2 regions of the Arthrobacter arabinosi genome follow, and region 1 is predicted to be linked to the other one. Evidence: predicted binding sites of a transcription regulator. Region 1 holds the regulator's gene; the other holds the start of a gene.
The links. The regulator LexA, encoded in region 1, represses DNA repair genes until DNA is damaged. The targets are predictions, from matches to a motif close to TCGAACANNTGTTCGA.
Positions count from the first base shown of each region.

Region 1 (7,597 bases):
GATGCACCTCCAGGATGCGGAAGGACTTGGACGTCTCCGCACGCCGGACGCTGAAGCCCTCGGGGAGTTCCCCGCCGAGCCAGCGCTGCAGCGAGTCGGCGCCGAGGTTCTTCTGCACCACCAGCCAGGCCCGCCCGCCCGGAGCGAGGCGCGGGAGCCAGCGCAGCAGCAGCGCGTGCAGTTCCTGCTTGCCGATGCGGATCGGCGGATTGGACCAGATGGTGTCGAACTCGAGGGCGTCGTCCACGGCATCGGGCGTGCCGGCCACCACGTTGCCCAGTCCGAGCCGTGCGGCGTTCTCCCGGGTCAGCGCGACGCACCGTTCGTTGACGTCGACGGCGTGGACCACGGCGTCGGGCGCGCGCAGCGCCATGGTGAGGGCGATCGGCCCCCACCCGCTCCCGACGTCGAGCATGCGGTGCCCCTGCGGGTCCGGAACGGTGTCGAGCAGGATCGCGGTGCCCTTGTCGACGCCGTCGGGGCTGAACAGGCCCGACGACGTCACGAGGTCCCGGCGGGCGCCGTCCAGGACGACGGAGAGCGGCCGGCGCGTGTCCGGTCCCGCAGGCTGGGCGCTGAAATAGTGCTGAGACTCCATGGGCAGAAGCCTATCGGCACGCCGGGAGCCGGCACGGGAGGGCGGGTTTCGCGCTGGGAGAATACGCTGGAGTGCGCCGGGCAGTCAGCCGTAGGATTGAAGTCCACTGAACTAGGGAGACCATGACCGAGAATCACGGACATTCCACCGGCGCCGACATGGGCCCGGAGGAGATCCAGGCCGTCATCGACCGGATCCTCGCCAGCGACGAAGCTGCCGTGGCCAAGGCGAAGAACGGAACACCGGGCACGGAGGAGCCGTCCGTGCCGACCGAGAAGACCTGGCGGTCACGGGCCCTGGCCCTCTCGCAGGACGACGGGCCGTCGGGCGCCGACGGAGACCAGGAGGACCTCGCGGAGCGCCGCGCGCTCCGCCGCGTCGCGGGCCTGTCCACCGAACTCGAGGACGTCACCGAGGTCGAGTACCGGCAACTCCGGCTGGAGCGCGTCGTCCTCGCCGGCCTGTGGAGTGAGGGGACCGCGCAGGACGCCGAGAACTCCCTGCAGGAGCTCGCCGCGCTGGCTGAGACGGCCGGGTCGGAGGTGCTCGACGGCATCGTCCAGCGGCGCCTCAAGCCGGACCCGGGCACGTTCCTCGGCTCGGGGAAGGCCCAGGAGCTCAAGGGCATCGTCCAGGCCACCGGGGCCGACACCGTGATCGTCGACAGCGAGCTGTCGCCGTCGCAGCGCCGCGGGCTGGAGGACATCGTGAAGGTCAAGGTGATCGACCGGACCGCCCTGATCCTCGACATCTTCGCCCAGCACGCCAAGAGCCGCGAGGGCAAGGCGCAGGTGGAACTCGCGCAGCTCGAGTACCTGCTCCCGCGCCTGCGCGGCTGGGGTGAGTCGATGTCCCGCCAGGCAGGCGGCCAGGTCGGCAGCGCGGGCGCCGGCATGGGCTCGCGCGGTCCCGGCGAGACGAAGATCGAACTCGACCGGCGGAAGATCCGCACGCGCATGGCGAAGCTCCGCCGCGAGATCGCCGGGATGAAGCCCGCGCGGGAGACCAAGCGGTCCAACCGCCGGCGCAACCAGGTGCCCTCCGTGGCCATCGCCGGCTACACCAACGCCGGGAAGTCGTCGCTGCTGAACCGGCTCACCGACGCCGGCGTCCTGGTCGAGAACGCGCTGTTCGCCACGCTGGATCCGACGGTCCGCAGGGCGGAGACGCCGGACGGGATCGGGTACACCCTCGCCGATACCGTCGGGTTCGTCCGCTCCCTGCCCACCCAGCTCATCGAGGCGTTCCGCTCCACGCTCGAGGAGGTCGCCGACTCCGACCTGATCCTGCACGTCGTCGATGCCTCCCACCCCGACCCCGAGGGTCAGATCGCCGCGGTCCGCGCCGTCCTGACCGAGGTCGACGCCCGCAAGGTGCCCGAGATCATCGTGCTCAACAAGGCCGACGCCGCCGACCCGTTCGTCATCGAACGCCTGCGGCAGCGCGAACCCCGGTCCGTCGTCGTCTCCGCACGGACGGGAGCGGGGCTGACGGAACTCCGCCAGCTCATCAGCACGAGCATCCCGCGCCCGGGCGTGAAGCTGGACCTGATGGTGCCGTACGAGCGGGGCGAGATCCTCAGCCGCCTCCACGAGGAGGACGTCGAGATCCTCGGCCTCGAACACGTCGGTGAGGGCACGCGCCTCGAGGTGATGGTCCGGGAGGGCCTGGCCGCCGAGCTGGAGGCATACGTCCGGCATGAGTGAGAGCACGCGGTCCGGCGCCGGGGCGGCGTCGGACGCGGCTCCCCCCTCGGCTGAAGCCCGACAGGCCCTGGAACTGCTCGACGCCGCGGTGGGGGCCATGGGCGGGGAGATGCGTTCCGGCCAGCACGAGATGGTCCGCCAGGTGAGTGAATCGATCCGGTCGGGCGAGCACCTGCTCGTCCAGGCCGGCACCGGCACCGGGAAGTCGCTCGCGTACCTGGTGCCCCTGATCGCGCATGCGATGGACAGCGACCGCCCCTCCATCGTCTCCACCGCCACGCTCGCCCTCCAGGCGCAGATCGTGGGTCGGGATCTCCCGCGCCTCCTCGAGGCCGTGGGACCCGCCCTCACGCGCCCCGTCGACGTCGCCCTGCTCAAGGGCCGGTCGAACTACGTCTGCCTCCACAAGACCGGCGGCGGCTTCCCCGAGGAGGACGCCCCCGGCACGCTGTTCAGCCTCGGCGAGGACGCCGCTCCGCACCCGGCCCCGGCCACCGACGGCCCGTCCTCGGCGCTGGGCAGGGACGTGGTGCGGCTGCGCGAATGGGCCGAGGAGACCGGAACCGGCGACCGCGACGACCTCGTGCCGGGCGTGAGCGACCGCGCGTGGCGGCAGGTGTCCGTCTCCAGCATGGAGTGCCTTGGCGCCGCCCGGTGCCCGATGGCCCAGGAGTGCTTCAGCGAGAAGGCCCGCGCCGCGGCAGCGGACGCCGACATCATCATCACCAACCACGCCATGCTCGCGATCAGCGCCTTCGAGGGACTGGCCGTGCTGCCGGAGTACGACGTCGTCGTCATCGACGAGGCGCACGAACTCCACGACCGCGTCACCGGCGCCGTCTCCGGCCAGCTCTCCGCCCCGATGGTGACCGCGGCCGCCGCGGCCCTCCGCCGCCACGCCTCGATCACCACCGGCGCCCTCGACACGGCGGCCGACGCGTTCGAGGCGGCCGCCGAGCTCGTCCCCTCGGGCCTGCTGCCGGGAGGACTGCCCGAGGATCTCGAGCAGTCCCTCGCCCAGGTCAGGGATGCTGCCCGCGCGGCGCTGTCGGACACGAAGACGGACGGCAAGTCCGAAGCCGACGTCGACGGCGGACGGCAGGTCGCGCGGTCCCGCACCACGCTGGTCTTCGAGCTCGCCGAGCGGATCCTCGCGGCGTCGGACCTCAACGAGGTCGTCTGGGCGTCGCGGCCCAGCACTTTCACGCCGGGCTCCGGCTACTCGCAACCCGACGAGAGCGCGCCCGCGACGCTGAACGTCGCGCCACTGTCCGTCGCCGGACGGCTGCGGGAGGGACTGTTCGAGGACCACACCGTGATCCTGACGTCCGCGACCCTCGCGATCGGTTCCGAGTTCGGTCCCGTCGCGGGATCGCTGGGCCTCAGCGGTCCCGGCGCGCCCGCCTGGACCGGCATCGACGTCGGGAGCCCCTTCGACTACCCGCGGCAGGGCGTCCTCTACATGGCGAAGGACCTGCCCAAACCCGAGCGCGGCACCTCCGACGCGCAGCTCGAGGAGCTCCTGCGGCTGCTCACAGCGTCCCGGGGAGGCGCCCTGGGACTGTTCTCGTCGAAGCGTGCCGCCGAGGAGGCGGCCGAGGCGCTGCGCCCGAAGGTCGACTTCGAGATCCTGTGCCAGGGGGAGTCCTCGCTCAACGCGCTGGTCACGCAGTTCGCGGACGAACCCGACACCTGCCTGTTCGGCACCATGTCGCTGTGGCAGGGCGTCGACGTGCCGGGGCTCTCCTGCCGGCTGGTCGTGATCGACCGCATCCCGTTCCCGCGGCCGGACGATCCGCTGATGACCGCGCGCACCCGGGCGGTCGCCCGCAGCGGCGGCAACGGGTTCATGAGCGTGTCCGCCACCCACGCCGCCGTCCGGCTCGCGCAGGGCGCCGGCCGACTCATCAGGGCGACGGAGGACCGGGGTGTCGTCGCCGTCCTGGACAGCCGCCTCGCCACCGCGAGGTACGGGGGCTTCCTGCGGGCCGCCCTCCCGCCCTTCTGGACGACGACGGACCGCGCCACCGTCACGGGGATCCTGGAGCGTCTCGCGGGGCGCTGACGCGTCCCGGCCCGCTCCCGGCGCTACCCGGCTACAGGGCGCGCATCACCGAGACCACCTTGCCCATGATGCTGGCGTGGTCACCGAGGATGGGTTCGTAGCGGGTGTTCTGCGGCAGGAGCCACGTGTGGCCGTCACGCTGCCGGAAGGTCTTGACCGTGGCTTCGTCGTCGAGCAGGGCCGCGACGATGTCGCCGTTCTGGGCGCTCTGCTGACGGCGGACGACGACCCAGTCGCCGTCGCAGATGGCGGCATCCACCATCGAGTCCCCCGAGACCCTGAGCATGAAGAGGTCCCCGTGGCCGACGAGCTGGCGGGGCAGGGGCATGACGTCCTCCACCATCTGGTCTGCGAGGATCGGTCCACCCGCGGCGATGCGGCCCACGAGCGGCACCAGGGCGGTGTCGACGGCGATCTGGTACTCGGAGGGTTTGCCCGGGGTCGATCCGACCGGGCCCGCGGACGTGTCCGGGGCGAGGGTGAGGGGGAGCAGGACCTCCATGGCACGGGGACGTTTCGGGTCCCTGCGCACATAACCGAGCCGCTCGAGCTGCGACAGCTGATGGGTCACGCTGGACAGGCTTGCGAGGCCGACGGTGTCGCCGATCTCCCGCATGGACGGCGGGTAGCCCTTGTCGGCGATCGACCGCTGGATCGTCTCGAGGATCGTCAGCTGCCGGGCGGTCAGGCCCTTGGATGCGGAGCGGCCGCGGGGCCTGCCCCGGCCCGCTGAGATGGGCACGGCGCCTGCCGGAGCATCGGCGGTGTTCGAATCCTGCCGGGCTGCCGCTGTTGGTTCCGCCACTGTCGCGCCTTTCGCCTGGGATCGCCGATCCCGTCGTCACCGCCGTTCGGCATCCGTGGACCGGAAACCGTATTTGTCAGAGGCGGCTGGTTGTGTAGGGGATGTCGGCTCGGGAAGCGCCCCGGAGGGGCAGCATCCGCGGTCGACATCCTGTCCCCTTCACGCTAGGACAGACGGGCGCAGTTATCAAACATGTGTTCGACCGAGTCTCGACACGGGTCGTTGCTAAGTGCTAGAAATAGGCAGAGCCAAATAGAACGTGTGTTCGAATCAGGCGGTTGACCTGACCGGAGCATTCGAAGGAAAGAGGATCGGCAATGGTTGTAGCACCTGTACTGCACGGCAGCTCGCTGTGGACGCCCAGCCGCGGTGACGGCCGCCTCCGGCTCGTCCCCTCGCCTGATGCGTCCACCCGCCCCTCCGTGCCCTCGTCCTTCGCCGCCCCCTCCCGTGCCGACTCCGCCCGTACCTCCATGCAGCCCCGTTCCTCCATGCAGCCCCGTACCTCCACGCAGCGGAGTGCGGAAGGCCCCCTGACGCTCACCCGGCGAGGGCGCCTGCTGCTGGTCGGACTGCCGATCGCCCTCGGCGTCGCCGCCCTGATCCTCCTCGGAGCATTCCTCACCTCCCAGGCCCAGGCGGGGGAATCGGCGCCGACCACCACGGCGACCGTCGAGGTGAGCGTCGCGGCCGGGGAGACCCTCTGGGACCTCGCCATGCAGTACGCGCCCGAGCGCGACCCCCGGGACACCGTGGCGGAGATCGTCGAACTCAACGACCTGCCGAACTCCGTGGTGCAGGCCGGGCAGCGCGTCGCGGTACCCACCGAGGGCTGACCGGCTCACGCCGCCCATTGGTCCCCGGACGACGGCATCCCTTAAACTCGACGGGTGCCCTCCTCCGTCGACGCCCTCGCCAACCTTCCCCTGCGTGACGATCTCGTCGGGCTGCACCCCTACGGTGCTCCCCAGCTGGACGTCCCGATCCTGCTCAACGTCAACGAGAACACCCATGGCGTGCCGGCGGACGTCCACGCGGCCATCGTCGAGGCTGTCGCCGAGGCGACCCGGGGGCTCAACCGTTACCCCGACCGCGAATTCACCCAGCTCCGGAAGAACCTCGCCGGGTATCTCGGGCACGGCCTCACGCCCGACCAGCTGTGGGCCGCCAACGGCTCCAACGAGGTGCTCCAGCAGGTCCTCCAGGCGTTCGGTGGTCCCGGGCGCACCGCCATCGGCTTCCCGCCCACCTACTCCATGTACCCTCTGCTCGCGAGCGGCACCGGGACGCGCTACATCACCGCCGACCGCGGCGCCGCCTACGCGATGACGCCGGAGGACACCGCGCGCGCCGTCCGGGAATCGGGCGCGAACATCGTGTTCCTCTGCTCACCGAACAACCCGACCGGCACGGCGCTCGGCCTCGACGTGGTGGAGGCGGCCTACGCGGCCGGCGAGGACGCCCGCGCGATCATCATCGTGGACGAGGCCTACGGGGAGTTCGCCCAGGAGGGCACGGAGAGCGCCCTCACCCTCCTTCCGGGACGCCCGCGGCTGCTCGTTTCGCGGACCATGAGCAAGGCGTTCGCCCTCGCCGGCGCGCGGATCGGCTACCTCGCGGCCGCGCAGGAGGTCACCGACGCCCTGCGTCTTGTCCGGCTGCCCTACCACCTGTCCGCCATCACCCAGGCCGCCGCGAACGCAGCCCTCACCCACGCGGACACGCTGCTGGCGAACGTCGAGGCGATCAAGGTGCAGCGGGACCGCATCGTGCGCGAGCTCGAGGGCCTCGGTCTCGCTCCGGCCCCATCGGACGCCAATTTCGTGTTCTTCTCCGGCCTCGAGGACCCGCATCGCGTCTGGCAGGGACTGCTCGACGCCGGGGTCCTCATCCGCGACGTCGGTATCCCCGGCTCCCTGCGGGTGACCGCGGGCACCGAGGAGGAGACGACGGCTTTCCTGGAAGCGCTGGCGACCCTGCTCTGACGCCCGCGCCGCACCCCGTGCGGGGGAGCCCTTCCGGGTCTTGCGCCACCTGCGGGCATCGCCCATCATGTGTCGCATGGAGCGTCCGATCTTCGACGAGGCGCAGTCGTTCTTCGCGCGGCTGGAGGCGGACAACTCCCGCGACTTCTGGGCCCGTGAACGACGCCTGTACGAGGACGGTGTCCGCCCGGTCTTCACCGCGGTGTGCGCGGCCCTGACGGTCTTCACGGAGTGGCGGATCTACCGCCCGCACAACGACCTCAGATTCCGGGCGGACAGCCCCCCGTACAAGACCTTCATCGGCGCGGTCGCCGATCGGCCCGACGGCGTGGGCGCGTTCATCCGCGTGAGCAGCCTCGGCCTGCTGGTCGCCACCGGCCTGCCGCTGCCCGCAGCCGACCAGCTCGCCCGCTTCAGGTCCGCGGTGGCCGACGCCGT
Region 1 is NZ_JBTNDF010000002.1:57,891-65,487, reverse strand. Features, by position in the region: gene ACX80P_RS04525 (class I SAM-dependent methyltransferase) at 1-598, opposite strand, end outside; gene hflX (GTPase HflX) at 721-2,304, shown strand; gene ACX80P_RS04515 (ATP-dependent DNA helicase) at 2,297-4,369, shown strand; gene lexA (transcriptional repressor LexA) at 4,401-5,111, opposite strand; gene ACX80P_RS04505 (LysM peptidoglycan-binding domain-containing protein) at 5,492-6,010, shown strand; gene ACX80P_RS04500 (histidinol-phosphate transaminase) at 6,065-7,159, shown strand; gene ACX80P_RS04495 (DUF2461 family protein) at 7,236-7,597, shown strand, end outside.

Region 2 (7,597 bases), on a different contig from region 1:
CCGGATTGATGAGGATCGTCCCCCGCGCCTCACCGGAGGCGTCGGCGCGGATCGCCGCGATCTCGATGCTGTCCCGACCCGGATCCGTGTAGTCCAGTGGCACGTCGATCGTCGCGCAGACGAAGGATGCCTCGCAGCTCTCCCACTGCACGTCCTGCGTGTAGAAGGGGCGGAGGTCTCCCGACACGTCACCTATGGCCGCAGGGTCCGCGGTGGCCACCTCGCCCGCGGGCGGCGCCGGGCGGCTCTCGGGCGCGAGCAGCGTACATCCGGAAAGCCCCAGCACGACGGCGGTGGACGCGGCGAGGAGTGCCGTGGCCCGGCGGAAGGGGCCGCGGCGGTCGCTCGAGCCGTCGCTGTCGGGGAGGCGGTACGGTCCGCCGGTCATCGGTCGAGGTCCTTCCGGGACAGGAGGCTCACCGTCATCGCCTCGATCGCGAGCAGCGGGGACACGTTGGTACTGACCAGACGCGTGCGGACCTCGTTGATGGACTCGAGCCGCAGCAGGGTGTCCTCGGGGCCCTCCCGGCGGGCGAACTCCTCGAGTTCCGGTCGCAGGGGCTCGTTGACGAGCATCTGTCCGCTGGAGACCTGGAGCATCAGCACGTCCCGGTAGAAGGAGATGAGGTCGGTCAGCGCGCGATCGAAGTAGTCGTTCTTCGAGCGTTTCGCCCGCCGCGTCTGGTCATCCTCGAGCCGCTTGATCTGTGCACGCATCGACGGCGGCAGGACACCCGTCTCGGGTGCGCCGAGGGTCGCGAGCAGCGCGGCCCTCTCCTCGGCGTCGCGCTGCTCGAAGGAACTCTGAGCTTCCGCTTCGGCGAGCTTCACGAGATCCGCTGCAGCCCGCATGGCGCCGGCCACCGAGCGAAGCGTCAGGGGGAGCCGGACGATCTGATTGCGGCGCTCGCGGGCGCCGTCGTCCGTGGCGAGCCTCTTCGCGATGCCGATGTGGCTCTGGGCGGCGCGGGCGGCAGCCTCTGCCGTCACTGCGTCGATCCCGTCGCGGGCGACGAGCAGGTCCGCGACGTCCTGGACCGGTGGCAGTCGGAGGCCGACCGACCGGCATCGGGAGCGGATGGTGATCAGCACGTCGCCCGGACTCGGAGCGCACAGCAGCCAGATGGTCCGCGGCGGCGGTTCCTCGATGGCCTTCAGCAGTACGTTGGTGCTGCGCTCCTGCATGCGGTCGGCGTCCTCGACGATGATGATGCGCCAGCGCCCTGTCGACGGCTTGTCCTGTGCCTTGCGGACGAGTTCACGCGCCTCGTCGATGGTGATCGTCACCTTCTCGGTGGTGACGTTGGTGAGATCGGCGTGCGCGCCCGAGAGGACGGTCCGGCAGGCCTTGCACGTGCCGCAGCCCCGCTCGGTGAGGGCTTCGCGCTCGCAGAGCAGGGCAGCGGCGAAGGCGCGGGCGGCGTTGGACCTGCCCGAGCCTGGCGGGCCGGTGAAGAGCCAGGCGTGCGTCGGCGTACCGGACTGTGCTGCACGGCGCAGTTGCTCGACCACCTGTTCCTGCCCCCGGAGTTCGGCCCACACACCGGTGGCGGGAAGGCCCGGCGTCGCGGTGCTCACGCCGACCTCCGGGCCAGTGCGCCGAGGATGGACCGGTGGAGATCCTCGGGTGTCCCGGCGGCGGCAAGGACCAGGTAGCGTTCGGGTTCCGCGCGCGCCAGGTCCAGGAACGCGGAGCGGATACTGGCGTGGAAGGTGTCGGGTTCCGCCTCGAGGCGGTCCTCCGCGGCAGCACCCCTCGTGCGGCGGCTTCGGCCCTCCTCCGGCGCGACGTCGAGCAGGACGGTGAGATCGGGGCGGAGGCCGTCGGTGGCCCACAGATTCACGTCGAGGACGGCCTGCGCACCCAGTCCGCGGCCGGCGCCCTGATAGGCGACCGAGGAGTCGACGAAGCGGTCGCACACGACGACGTCGCCCCGTTCCAGCGCGGGCACGATCACCTGATGCACGTGGGCTGACCGCGAGGCGGCGAACATGAGGGCTTCGGTCCGCGCGTCGATGTCGCCGTGGCCATGCTCGAGGACGAGCGAGCGCAGTTTCTCGCCGATGGGCGTGCCCCCCGGTTCGCGCGTGCGGATGACCGTGCGGCCGTCCTTCTCGAGGGCCTCGACGAGCAGTGCGGCCTGCGTGGACTTGCCTGCGCCGTCGCCGCCTTCGAGCGCGATGAAGAGCCCGGGAAGCCCGTGCGGGAGGGGAAAGGTCACGCGCCAAGACTACCGAGTGGCCGTGACATTGAGGCCATGGGGGAGCGCTGCGTGCTGCGCCGCGGATCCGGGAGCGCTGCCGGCGCACCCGATGCCCGCTGTGCTCGGAGTTATCCACATACGGACCTCCTCCCAGGTGTTCGAATACACGTACTAATACGCTCGTTCCATGGCCACAGACGTAGCGGAGGAGCAGTCGACGACGGTGCAGGCTCTCGGCCTCGTCCACTCGCACCTCGCGGGCATCGTCAAGCAGTTCGAGACCGACGCCCGCCTCGCCTCCACGGCCGATCTCGCCGCAGCCCTCGGTGCCGCGGAGCGTATCTTCCACCTGGTCGAGTACCTGCAGGTCGTGGGTGCGGCAGCGGCGGACCAGCAGGAGATCGCCAGGGTCGGGGAAACACGGAGGGGCCTGGACTGGAGTGGTCCTCTGGCCGTTCCCGAGGATGCCCACGAGTTCAAGGACACTGCCGAGTACCTCCGCGCTCGCCTGGGGATCACCCGGCAGGAAGCGCAGCGGCGGGTCCGCCTGGGGAAGTACGTGCTCCCACGGGCCGCAGTGACCGGCGAGCCATGCCCGGCTCTGCTCGAACTCGTCGGGGATGCGTTCGGGTCGGGTGCGATCAGCTCCCACGCCGCCGTCCGGATCAGCGATGCGGTGGAACGTGTACGGCCCTGTGCGTCGGCTGACCAACTGCAGTTCATGGAGGAGTCCCTGACGACCCAGGCCATGGAATCCGACGCCGACCTGCTGAACGTGATCATCCGACGCTGGGAAGCAGCGCTCGATCCCGACGGGGCCGAGCCCACGGAGGAATTGCTGAAGGCGCAGCAGGGCGTGTTCCTGAGGGGCAGGCGACGTGGACTGCACCGGTTGGAGATCGCTGCGGACGACGAACAGTTCGAGTACCTCCTCACCGTCATGAACACCGCGACCAACCCGCGCACCAACCTGCCCCTTGCTCGGGGCGGTGGTCCGGCAGGGGCGGACGCCCGGCGGGCCGGGAGTGACGGTGCCGGTGACGCCACCGATACCGATACCGACTGCGGCGGTGGCCTGTGCAGCGACGTGGACCCGAGCGGCACAGCGCAGAGTGATACGGACCCGGTCCATGCCACCCCGCGTGAGACGGTCGCCGATGGCGCCGACCCCTTCGATGCCGAGCGGAATGGCGCCGATCGGAACGGCATCGATCGGAACGGCATCGATCCGGACGAGGCCGACCACGGCGACGCTCAGCCGAGCTGGGAGCGCAGGACCCGGCCCCAGCGCCAGCTGGACGGGTTGGTCGGTGCCTGCCAGGTCGCCCTGGCTACGGACACTCTTCCTGCCACCGGTGGCCATCGGCCGCAGGTGATGGTCACCATCGATTACCGTGCCCTCGTCGAAGACCTGCGCCATGCGGGAGTCGCCCGGAGAAGAATCGGCGGATCGGGGATCCGCCCGTCCGGTATTCGCCTGTCGGGTGTATGGCGGGACGACCGCCGCGCGGAGGACGGATTGTCTGCGCAGAACGGGCAGCACGGGCAGCAGGCGCAGCAGGCGCAGCAGGCGCAGAACGGTCATCGAGCGTGGGACGGGCAGGCGCGGGACGGGCAGTGCTCCCAGGACGGACCGTCGGGTCAGGACGGGCGGCAGGCGCGGGGGGAGGAGTGGGGGGAGGAGTGGTCACAGCTCGGGTTGCTGGTGACCGACGCGGGGGCAGGTGCCTTCGGTGGCCCCTCCGGCGCTTCGAGGGCGCACCCCGCAGGCGGTTACAGCGTCTTCGGAGGGCCCGTCACCGCGAGGACCGTACGCAAGATCGCCTGCGACGCGGACATCATCCCCGTTGTCCTGGGGGACCGAGGGGAGGTCCTCGACGTCGGGCGCGCTCGCAGGCTCTTCGGTGTGGCGCAACGGCGGGCAATGGTTGCTCGGGACCGGGGGTGCGCGTTCCCCGATTGCACCGTTCCCGCCGTCTGGGCGGAAGCACACCACGTCACTCCGTGGGTCCTCGGCGGAAGAACCGACGTCTCCAACGGGTGCCTCCTGTGTTCCTTCCACCACCGGCTCATCGAGCGGGGTAACTGGATCATCGAGATGAAGCACGGGATCCCGTGGTTCACCCCACCGGCCTACATCGACCCCGATCGCACTCCCCGGCGGAACAGGCACCGGGAACTCCCCCAGTGCGGGGCGCCATGATGGCACTCGTCATGCCCGGGGGCACAGCGTCCGACGTCCGAGGGGCAGGCGATTGTGACACCCTTTTTCCGGGCACGCGCTGTCCGACCTACGCTGACCCCATGACGACATCTCGCGAGGACCCGCCGCACGCCGGGTTCGCCCCGGACACGCTCACCGTCGCCGCAGGTCGGCCTCCCCGCGAACACGACGCCCCGGTCAATGCACCGATCGTGCTCTCGACGACGTTCCACGAGACGGGCGCGCCCGTGCCCGGTGACCGCATCTATGCGCGTGGTTCGAACCCCACCTGGGATCCGTTCGAGGAAGCACTCGGTGCGCTCGAGGGGGCGGACCTACCGGCCCTCGTCTTCGGTTCCGGGCTCGGCGCGGCAGCCGCCGCGCTGTCGCTCGTCCCGACCGGGGGAGCGGTCGTGATGCCACGCCATGCCTACGCCGGGTCGATCAGTCTTGCCGCAGATCTGGCAGCACAGGGGCGGTTCGAACTGCGTACCGTCGATATCGCCGACACTGCCGGGGTCCTCGCCGAGCTCGACGCGCTCGCCGCGCGATTCGATGCCGGCCAGATGATGCTGTGGCTCGAGAGCCCCACCAACCCGATGCTCGAGGTCGCCGAACTGGCTGTCCTGACCGAGGCCGCCCACACGACGGGCGCGGTCGTCGTCGCCGACAACACCTTCAACACCCCCATCGTGCACCGGCCCCTGGAGTCCGGCGTCGACGTCGTCCTCCACTCCGTGACGAAGTGGTTGTCCGGGCATTCCGATGTCGTTCTCGGCGCGCTGGTCACCTCCGATCCGGCGCTTCGCGAGCGGCTGCTGGCGCACCGTACCCTGCATGGCGCGATCGCGGGACCCTTCGAGGTCTGGCTCGCGCTGCGCGGGCTGCGCACCCTCGCCCTCCGTATGGAGCGGAGCCAGGCCACCGCGGCGTCCCTCGCGCATCGCCTCGTCGGTCACCCGTCCGTCCGCCGCGTACGGTACCCGGGTCTGCCGTCGGATCCCGGGCACAAGCGTGCGGCTGACCAGTTCAACGGTTTTGGCGGGATCGTCAGCATCGAGCTCGACGACGTCGCCACGGCCGATGCACTCGTCGCCGCCGTCCGCCTCTGGCTCCCGGCAACCTCGCTGGGCGGCGTCGAATCGCTCATCGAACGGCGTCGGCGCCAGCCGGCCGAACCGAAGACTGTCCCGGAGGCACTTGTGCGCCTCTCCGTCGGGATCGAGAACCCCGAGGACCTGTGGGCGGACCTCGACCGCGCCCTCCGGCAGGCATCGGGCGGGTACCGGCTGGTCGCAGCTCCCACCACAGCGTCATCCGCGCCGGGCCCGGGGAGAGCCAGCTAAGCTGATCCTGTGGCTCTCGTTTACGCAATCCAGTACTACCTGTACCTCGCCCTCGGCGTCGTGGCCCTCGGTATCGAGTTGTGGGCCCTCTCCGACTGCGTGCGCCGTCCAGGTACGGCCTTCGAAGCCGCCTTCAAGCGGACCAAGGGCTTCTGGCTGGCGCTCACAGGGGGAGCGGTCGTCGTCGGCCTGCTGTCCGCGCTGAGCAGCCGGGGTGGCTTCAACCTCTTCCAGTTGGTCGCGATCATCGCGGCCTGTGTGTACCTCGCCGACGTCAAGCCTGCCGTCAGTCAGACCTCGGGCCGAGGCGGGAGCCAGGGTCCCTACGGCCCCTGGTAGCACTCTCACCGCGGAGCGACAGCGTCCCAGCCCACGGTGACCTCACCGAGGCGCCAGCGTGAAGGACCGTCGTGCAGCGGCCAGCCGGCGGCCTTCATCGCCGCACACGTCGCCACCCACCGCTGCTGGTTGCCGAAGGATGCAAGGGCAGCGGCATCGAGCCATGCCCGGTCCAGCGCCTGCAGGTAACCGTGCACCCGCTCGCCCTCCACGTTCCGGTGGATCAACGCCTTGGGCAGCCTCTCCGCCACATCGGACGGGAGGCTGAACGCACCGAACCGCAGCGAGATGCTGAGCGACACCGGTCCCGCCGGCGCGACGGCAGCCCAGGTGGAGCGCCGTCCGATCTCGTCACAGGTCCCGTCGATGAGCAGCCCATCCGGAGCCAGCCGCCCACGGACCTCGTCCCAGTACGCCCCGTACTCGTCCTCGTCGTACTGCCGCAGCACATTGAATGCGCGCACGACGACGGGGCGCCGGCCCGCGAGCGGCAACTCGAAACCGCCCTGCCGGAAGCTGAGGCCAGGGCGTGTCAGCGGTTCTGCGCCCGCCACCCGCGCCGGATCGATCTCCATGCCCACCACCTCGACGTCGTCGCGGACCGACCGCAGGCGGGTGAACAGTTCGACGGCGGTGACGGGAGCCGCTCCATAGCCGAGGTCGACCACGAGCGGGTCGGCGGCCCGACGCAGGCGCGAGCCGTGGGATCCGGCGAGCCAGCGATCGACGCGGCGCAGGCGGTTCGGGTTGGTGGTGCCGCGGGTGATGGTCCCCAGAGGCTTGGGGGGACGGGATCGCGAAGGCACCCATCAACACTAGGGCACAGCGGGAGGGCCGCCGCGCCGGGCGGCCGGACCCCGGTGCTGCAGCCACCCGGCTGTCCTCCGGCGTTCCGGTATGACCCGCCGCAGGGCGATACGGCAGACTAGGACCCATGACCTACACACTGATCCTGCTGCGCCATGGCCAGAGCGAATGGAACGAGAAGAACCTCTTCACCGGGTGGGTGGACGTCGACCTCACCGAGAAGGGACGCGAGGAAGCGATCCGCGGCGGTCACCTCCTGACGGAAGCCGGCATCCTTCCGGACATCGTGTACACGTCCCGGCAGAAGCGCGCGATCATCACCGCCAACCTCGCCCTCGAGGCAGCGGACCGCAGCTGGATCGACGTCAAGCGGAACTGGCGCCTCAACGAACGCCACTACGGAGCGCTGCAGGGCAAGGACAAGGCCCAGACCCTCGCCGAGTACGGCGAGCAGCAGTTCATGGAGTGGCGCCGGTCCTACGACACCCCGCCGCCCCCGCTCGACGACGCCAGCGAGTTCTCGCAGGCCGACGATCCGCGCTACGCCGACCTCGGCGACGCCGTGCCGCGCACCGAGTGCCTCAAGGACGTCCTCGAGCGCTTCCTGCCGTACTGGGAATCGGACATCACAGCGGACATCAGGGCCGGCAAGACCGTCCTCATCGCCGCCCACGGCAACTCGCTCCGCGCCCTCGTCA
Region 2 is NZ_JBTNDF010000005.1:21,702-29,298, reverse strand. Features, by position in the region: gene ACX80P_RS13110 (alpha/beta hydrolase) at 1-388, opposite strand, end outside; gene ACX80P_RS13105 (DNA polymerase III subunit delta') at 385-1,578, opposite strand; gene tmk (dTMP kinase) at 1,575-2,222, opposite strand; gene ACX80P_RS13095 (HNH endonuclease signature motif containing protein) at 2,392-4,407, shown strand; gene ACX80P_RS13090 (trans-sulfuration enzyme family protein) at 4,509-5,753, shown strand; gene ACX80P_RS13085 (DUF2516 family protein) at 5,763-6,092, shown strand; gene ACX80P_RS13080 (class I SAM-dependent methyltransferase) at 6,098-6,898, opposite strand; gene ACX80P_RS13075 (phosphoglyceromutase) at 7,027-7,597, shown strand, end outside.
Region 2: ACX80P_RS13095 (HNH endonuclease signature motif containing protein) is a predicted target of LexA. The motif match lies at 2,363-2,378, and genes of this name have one in related genera.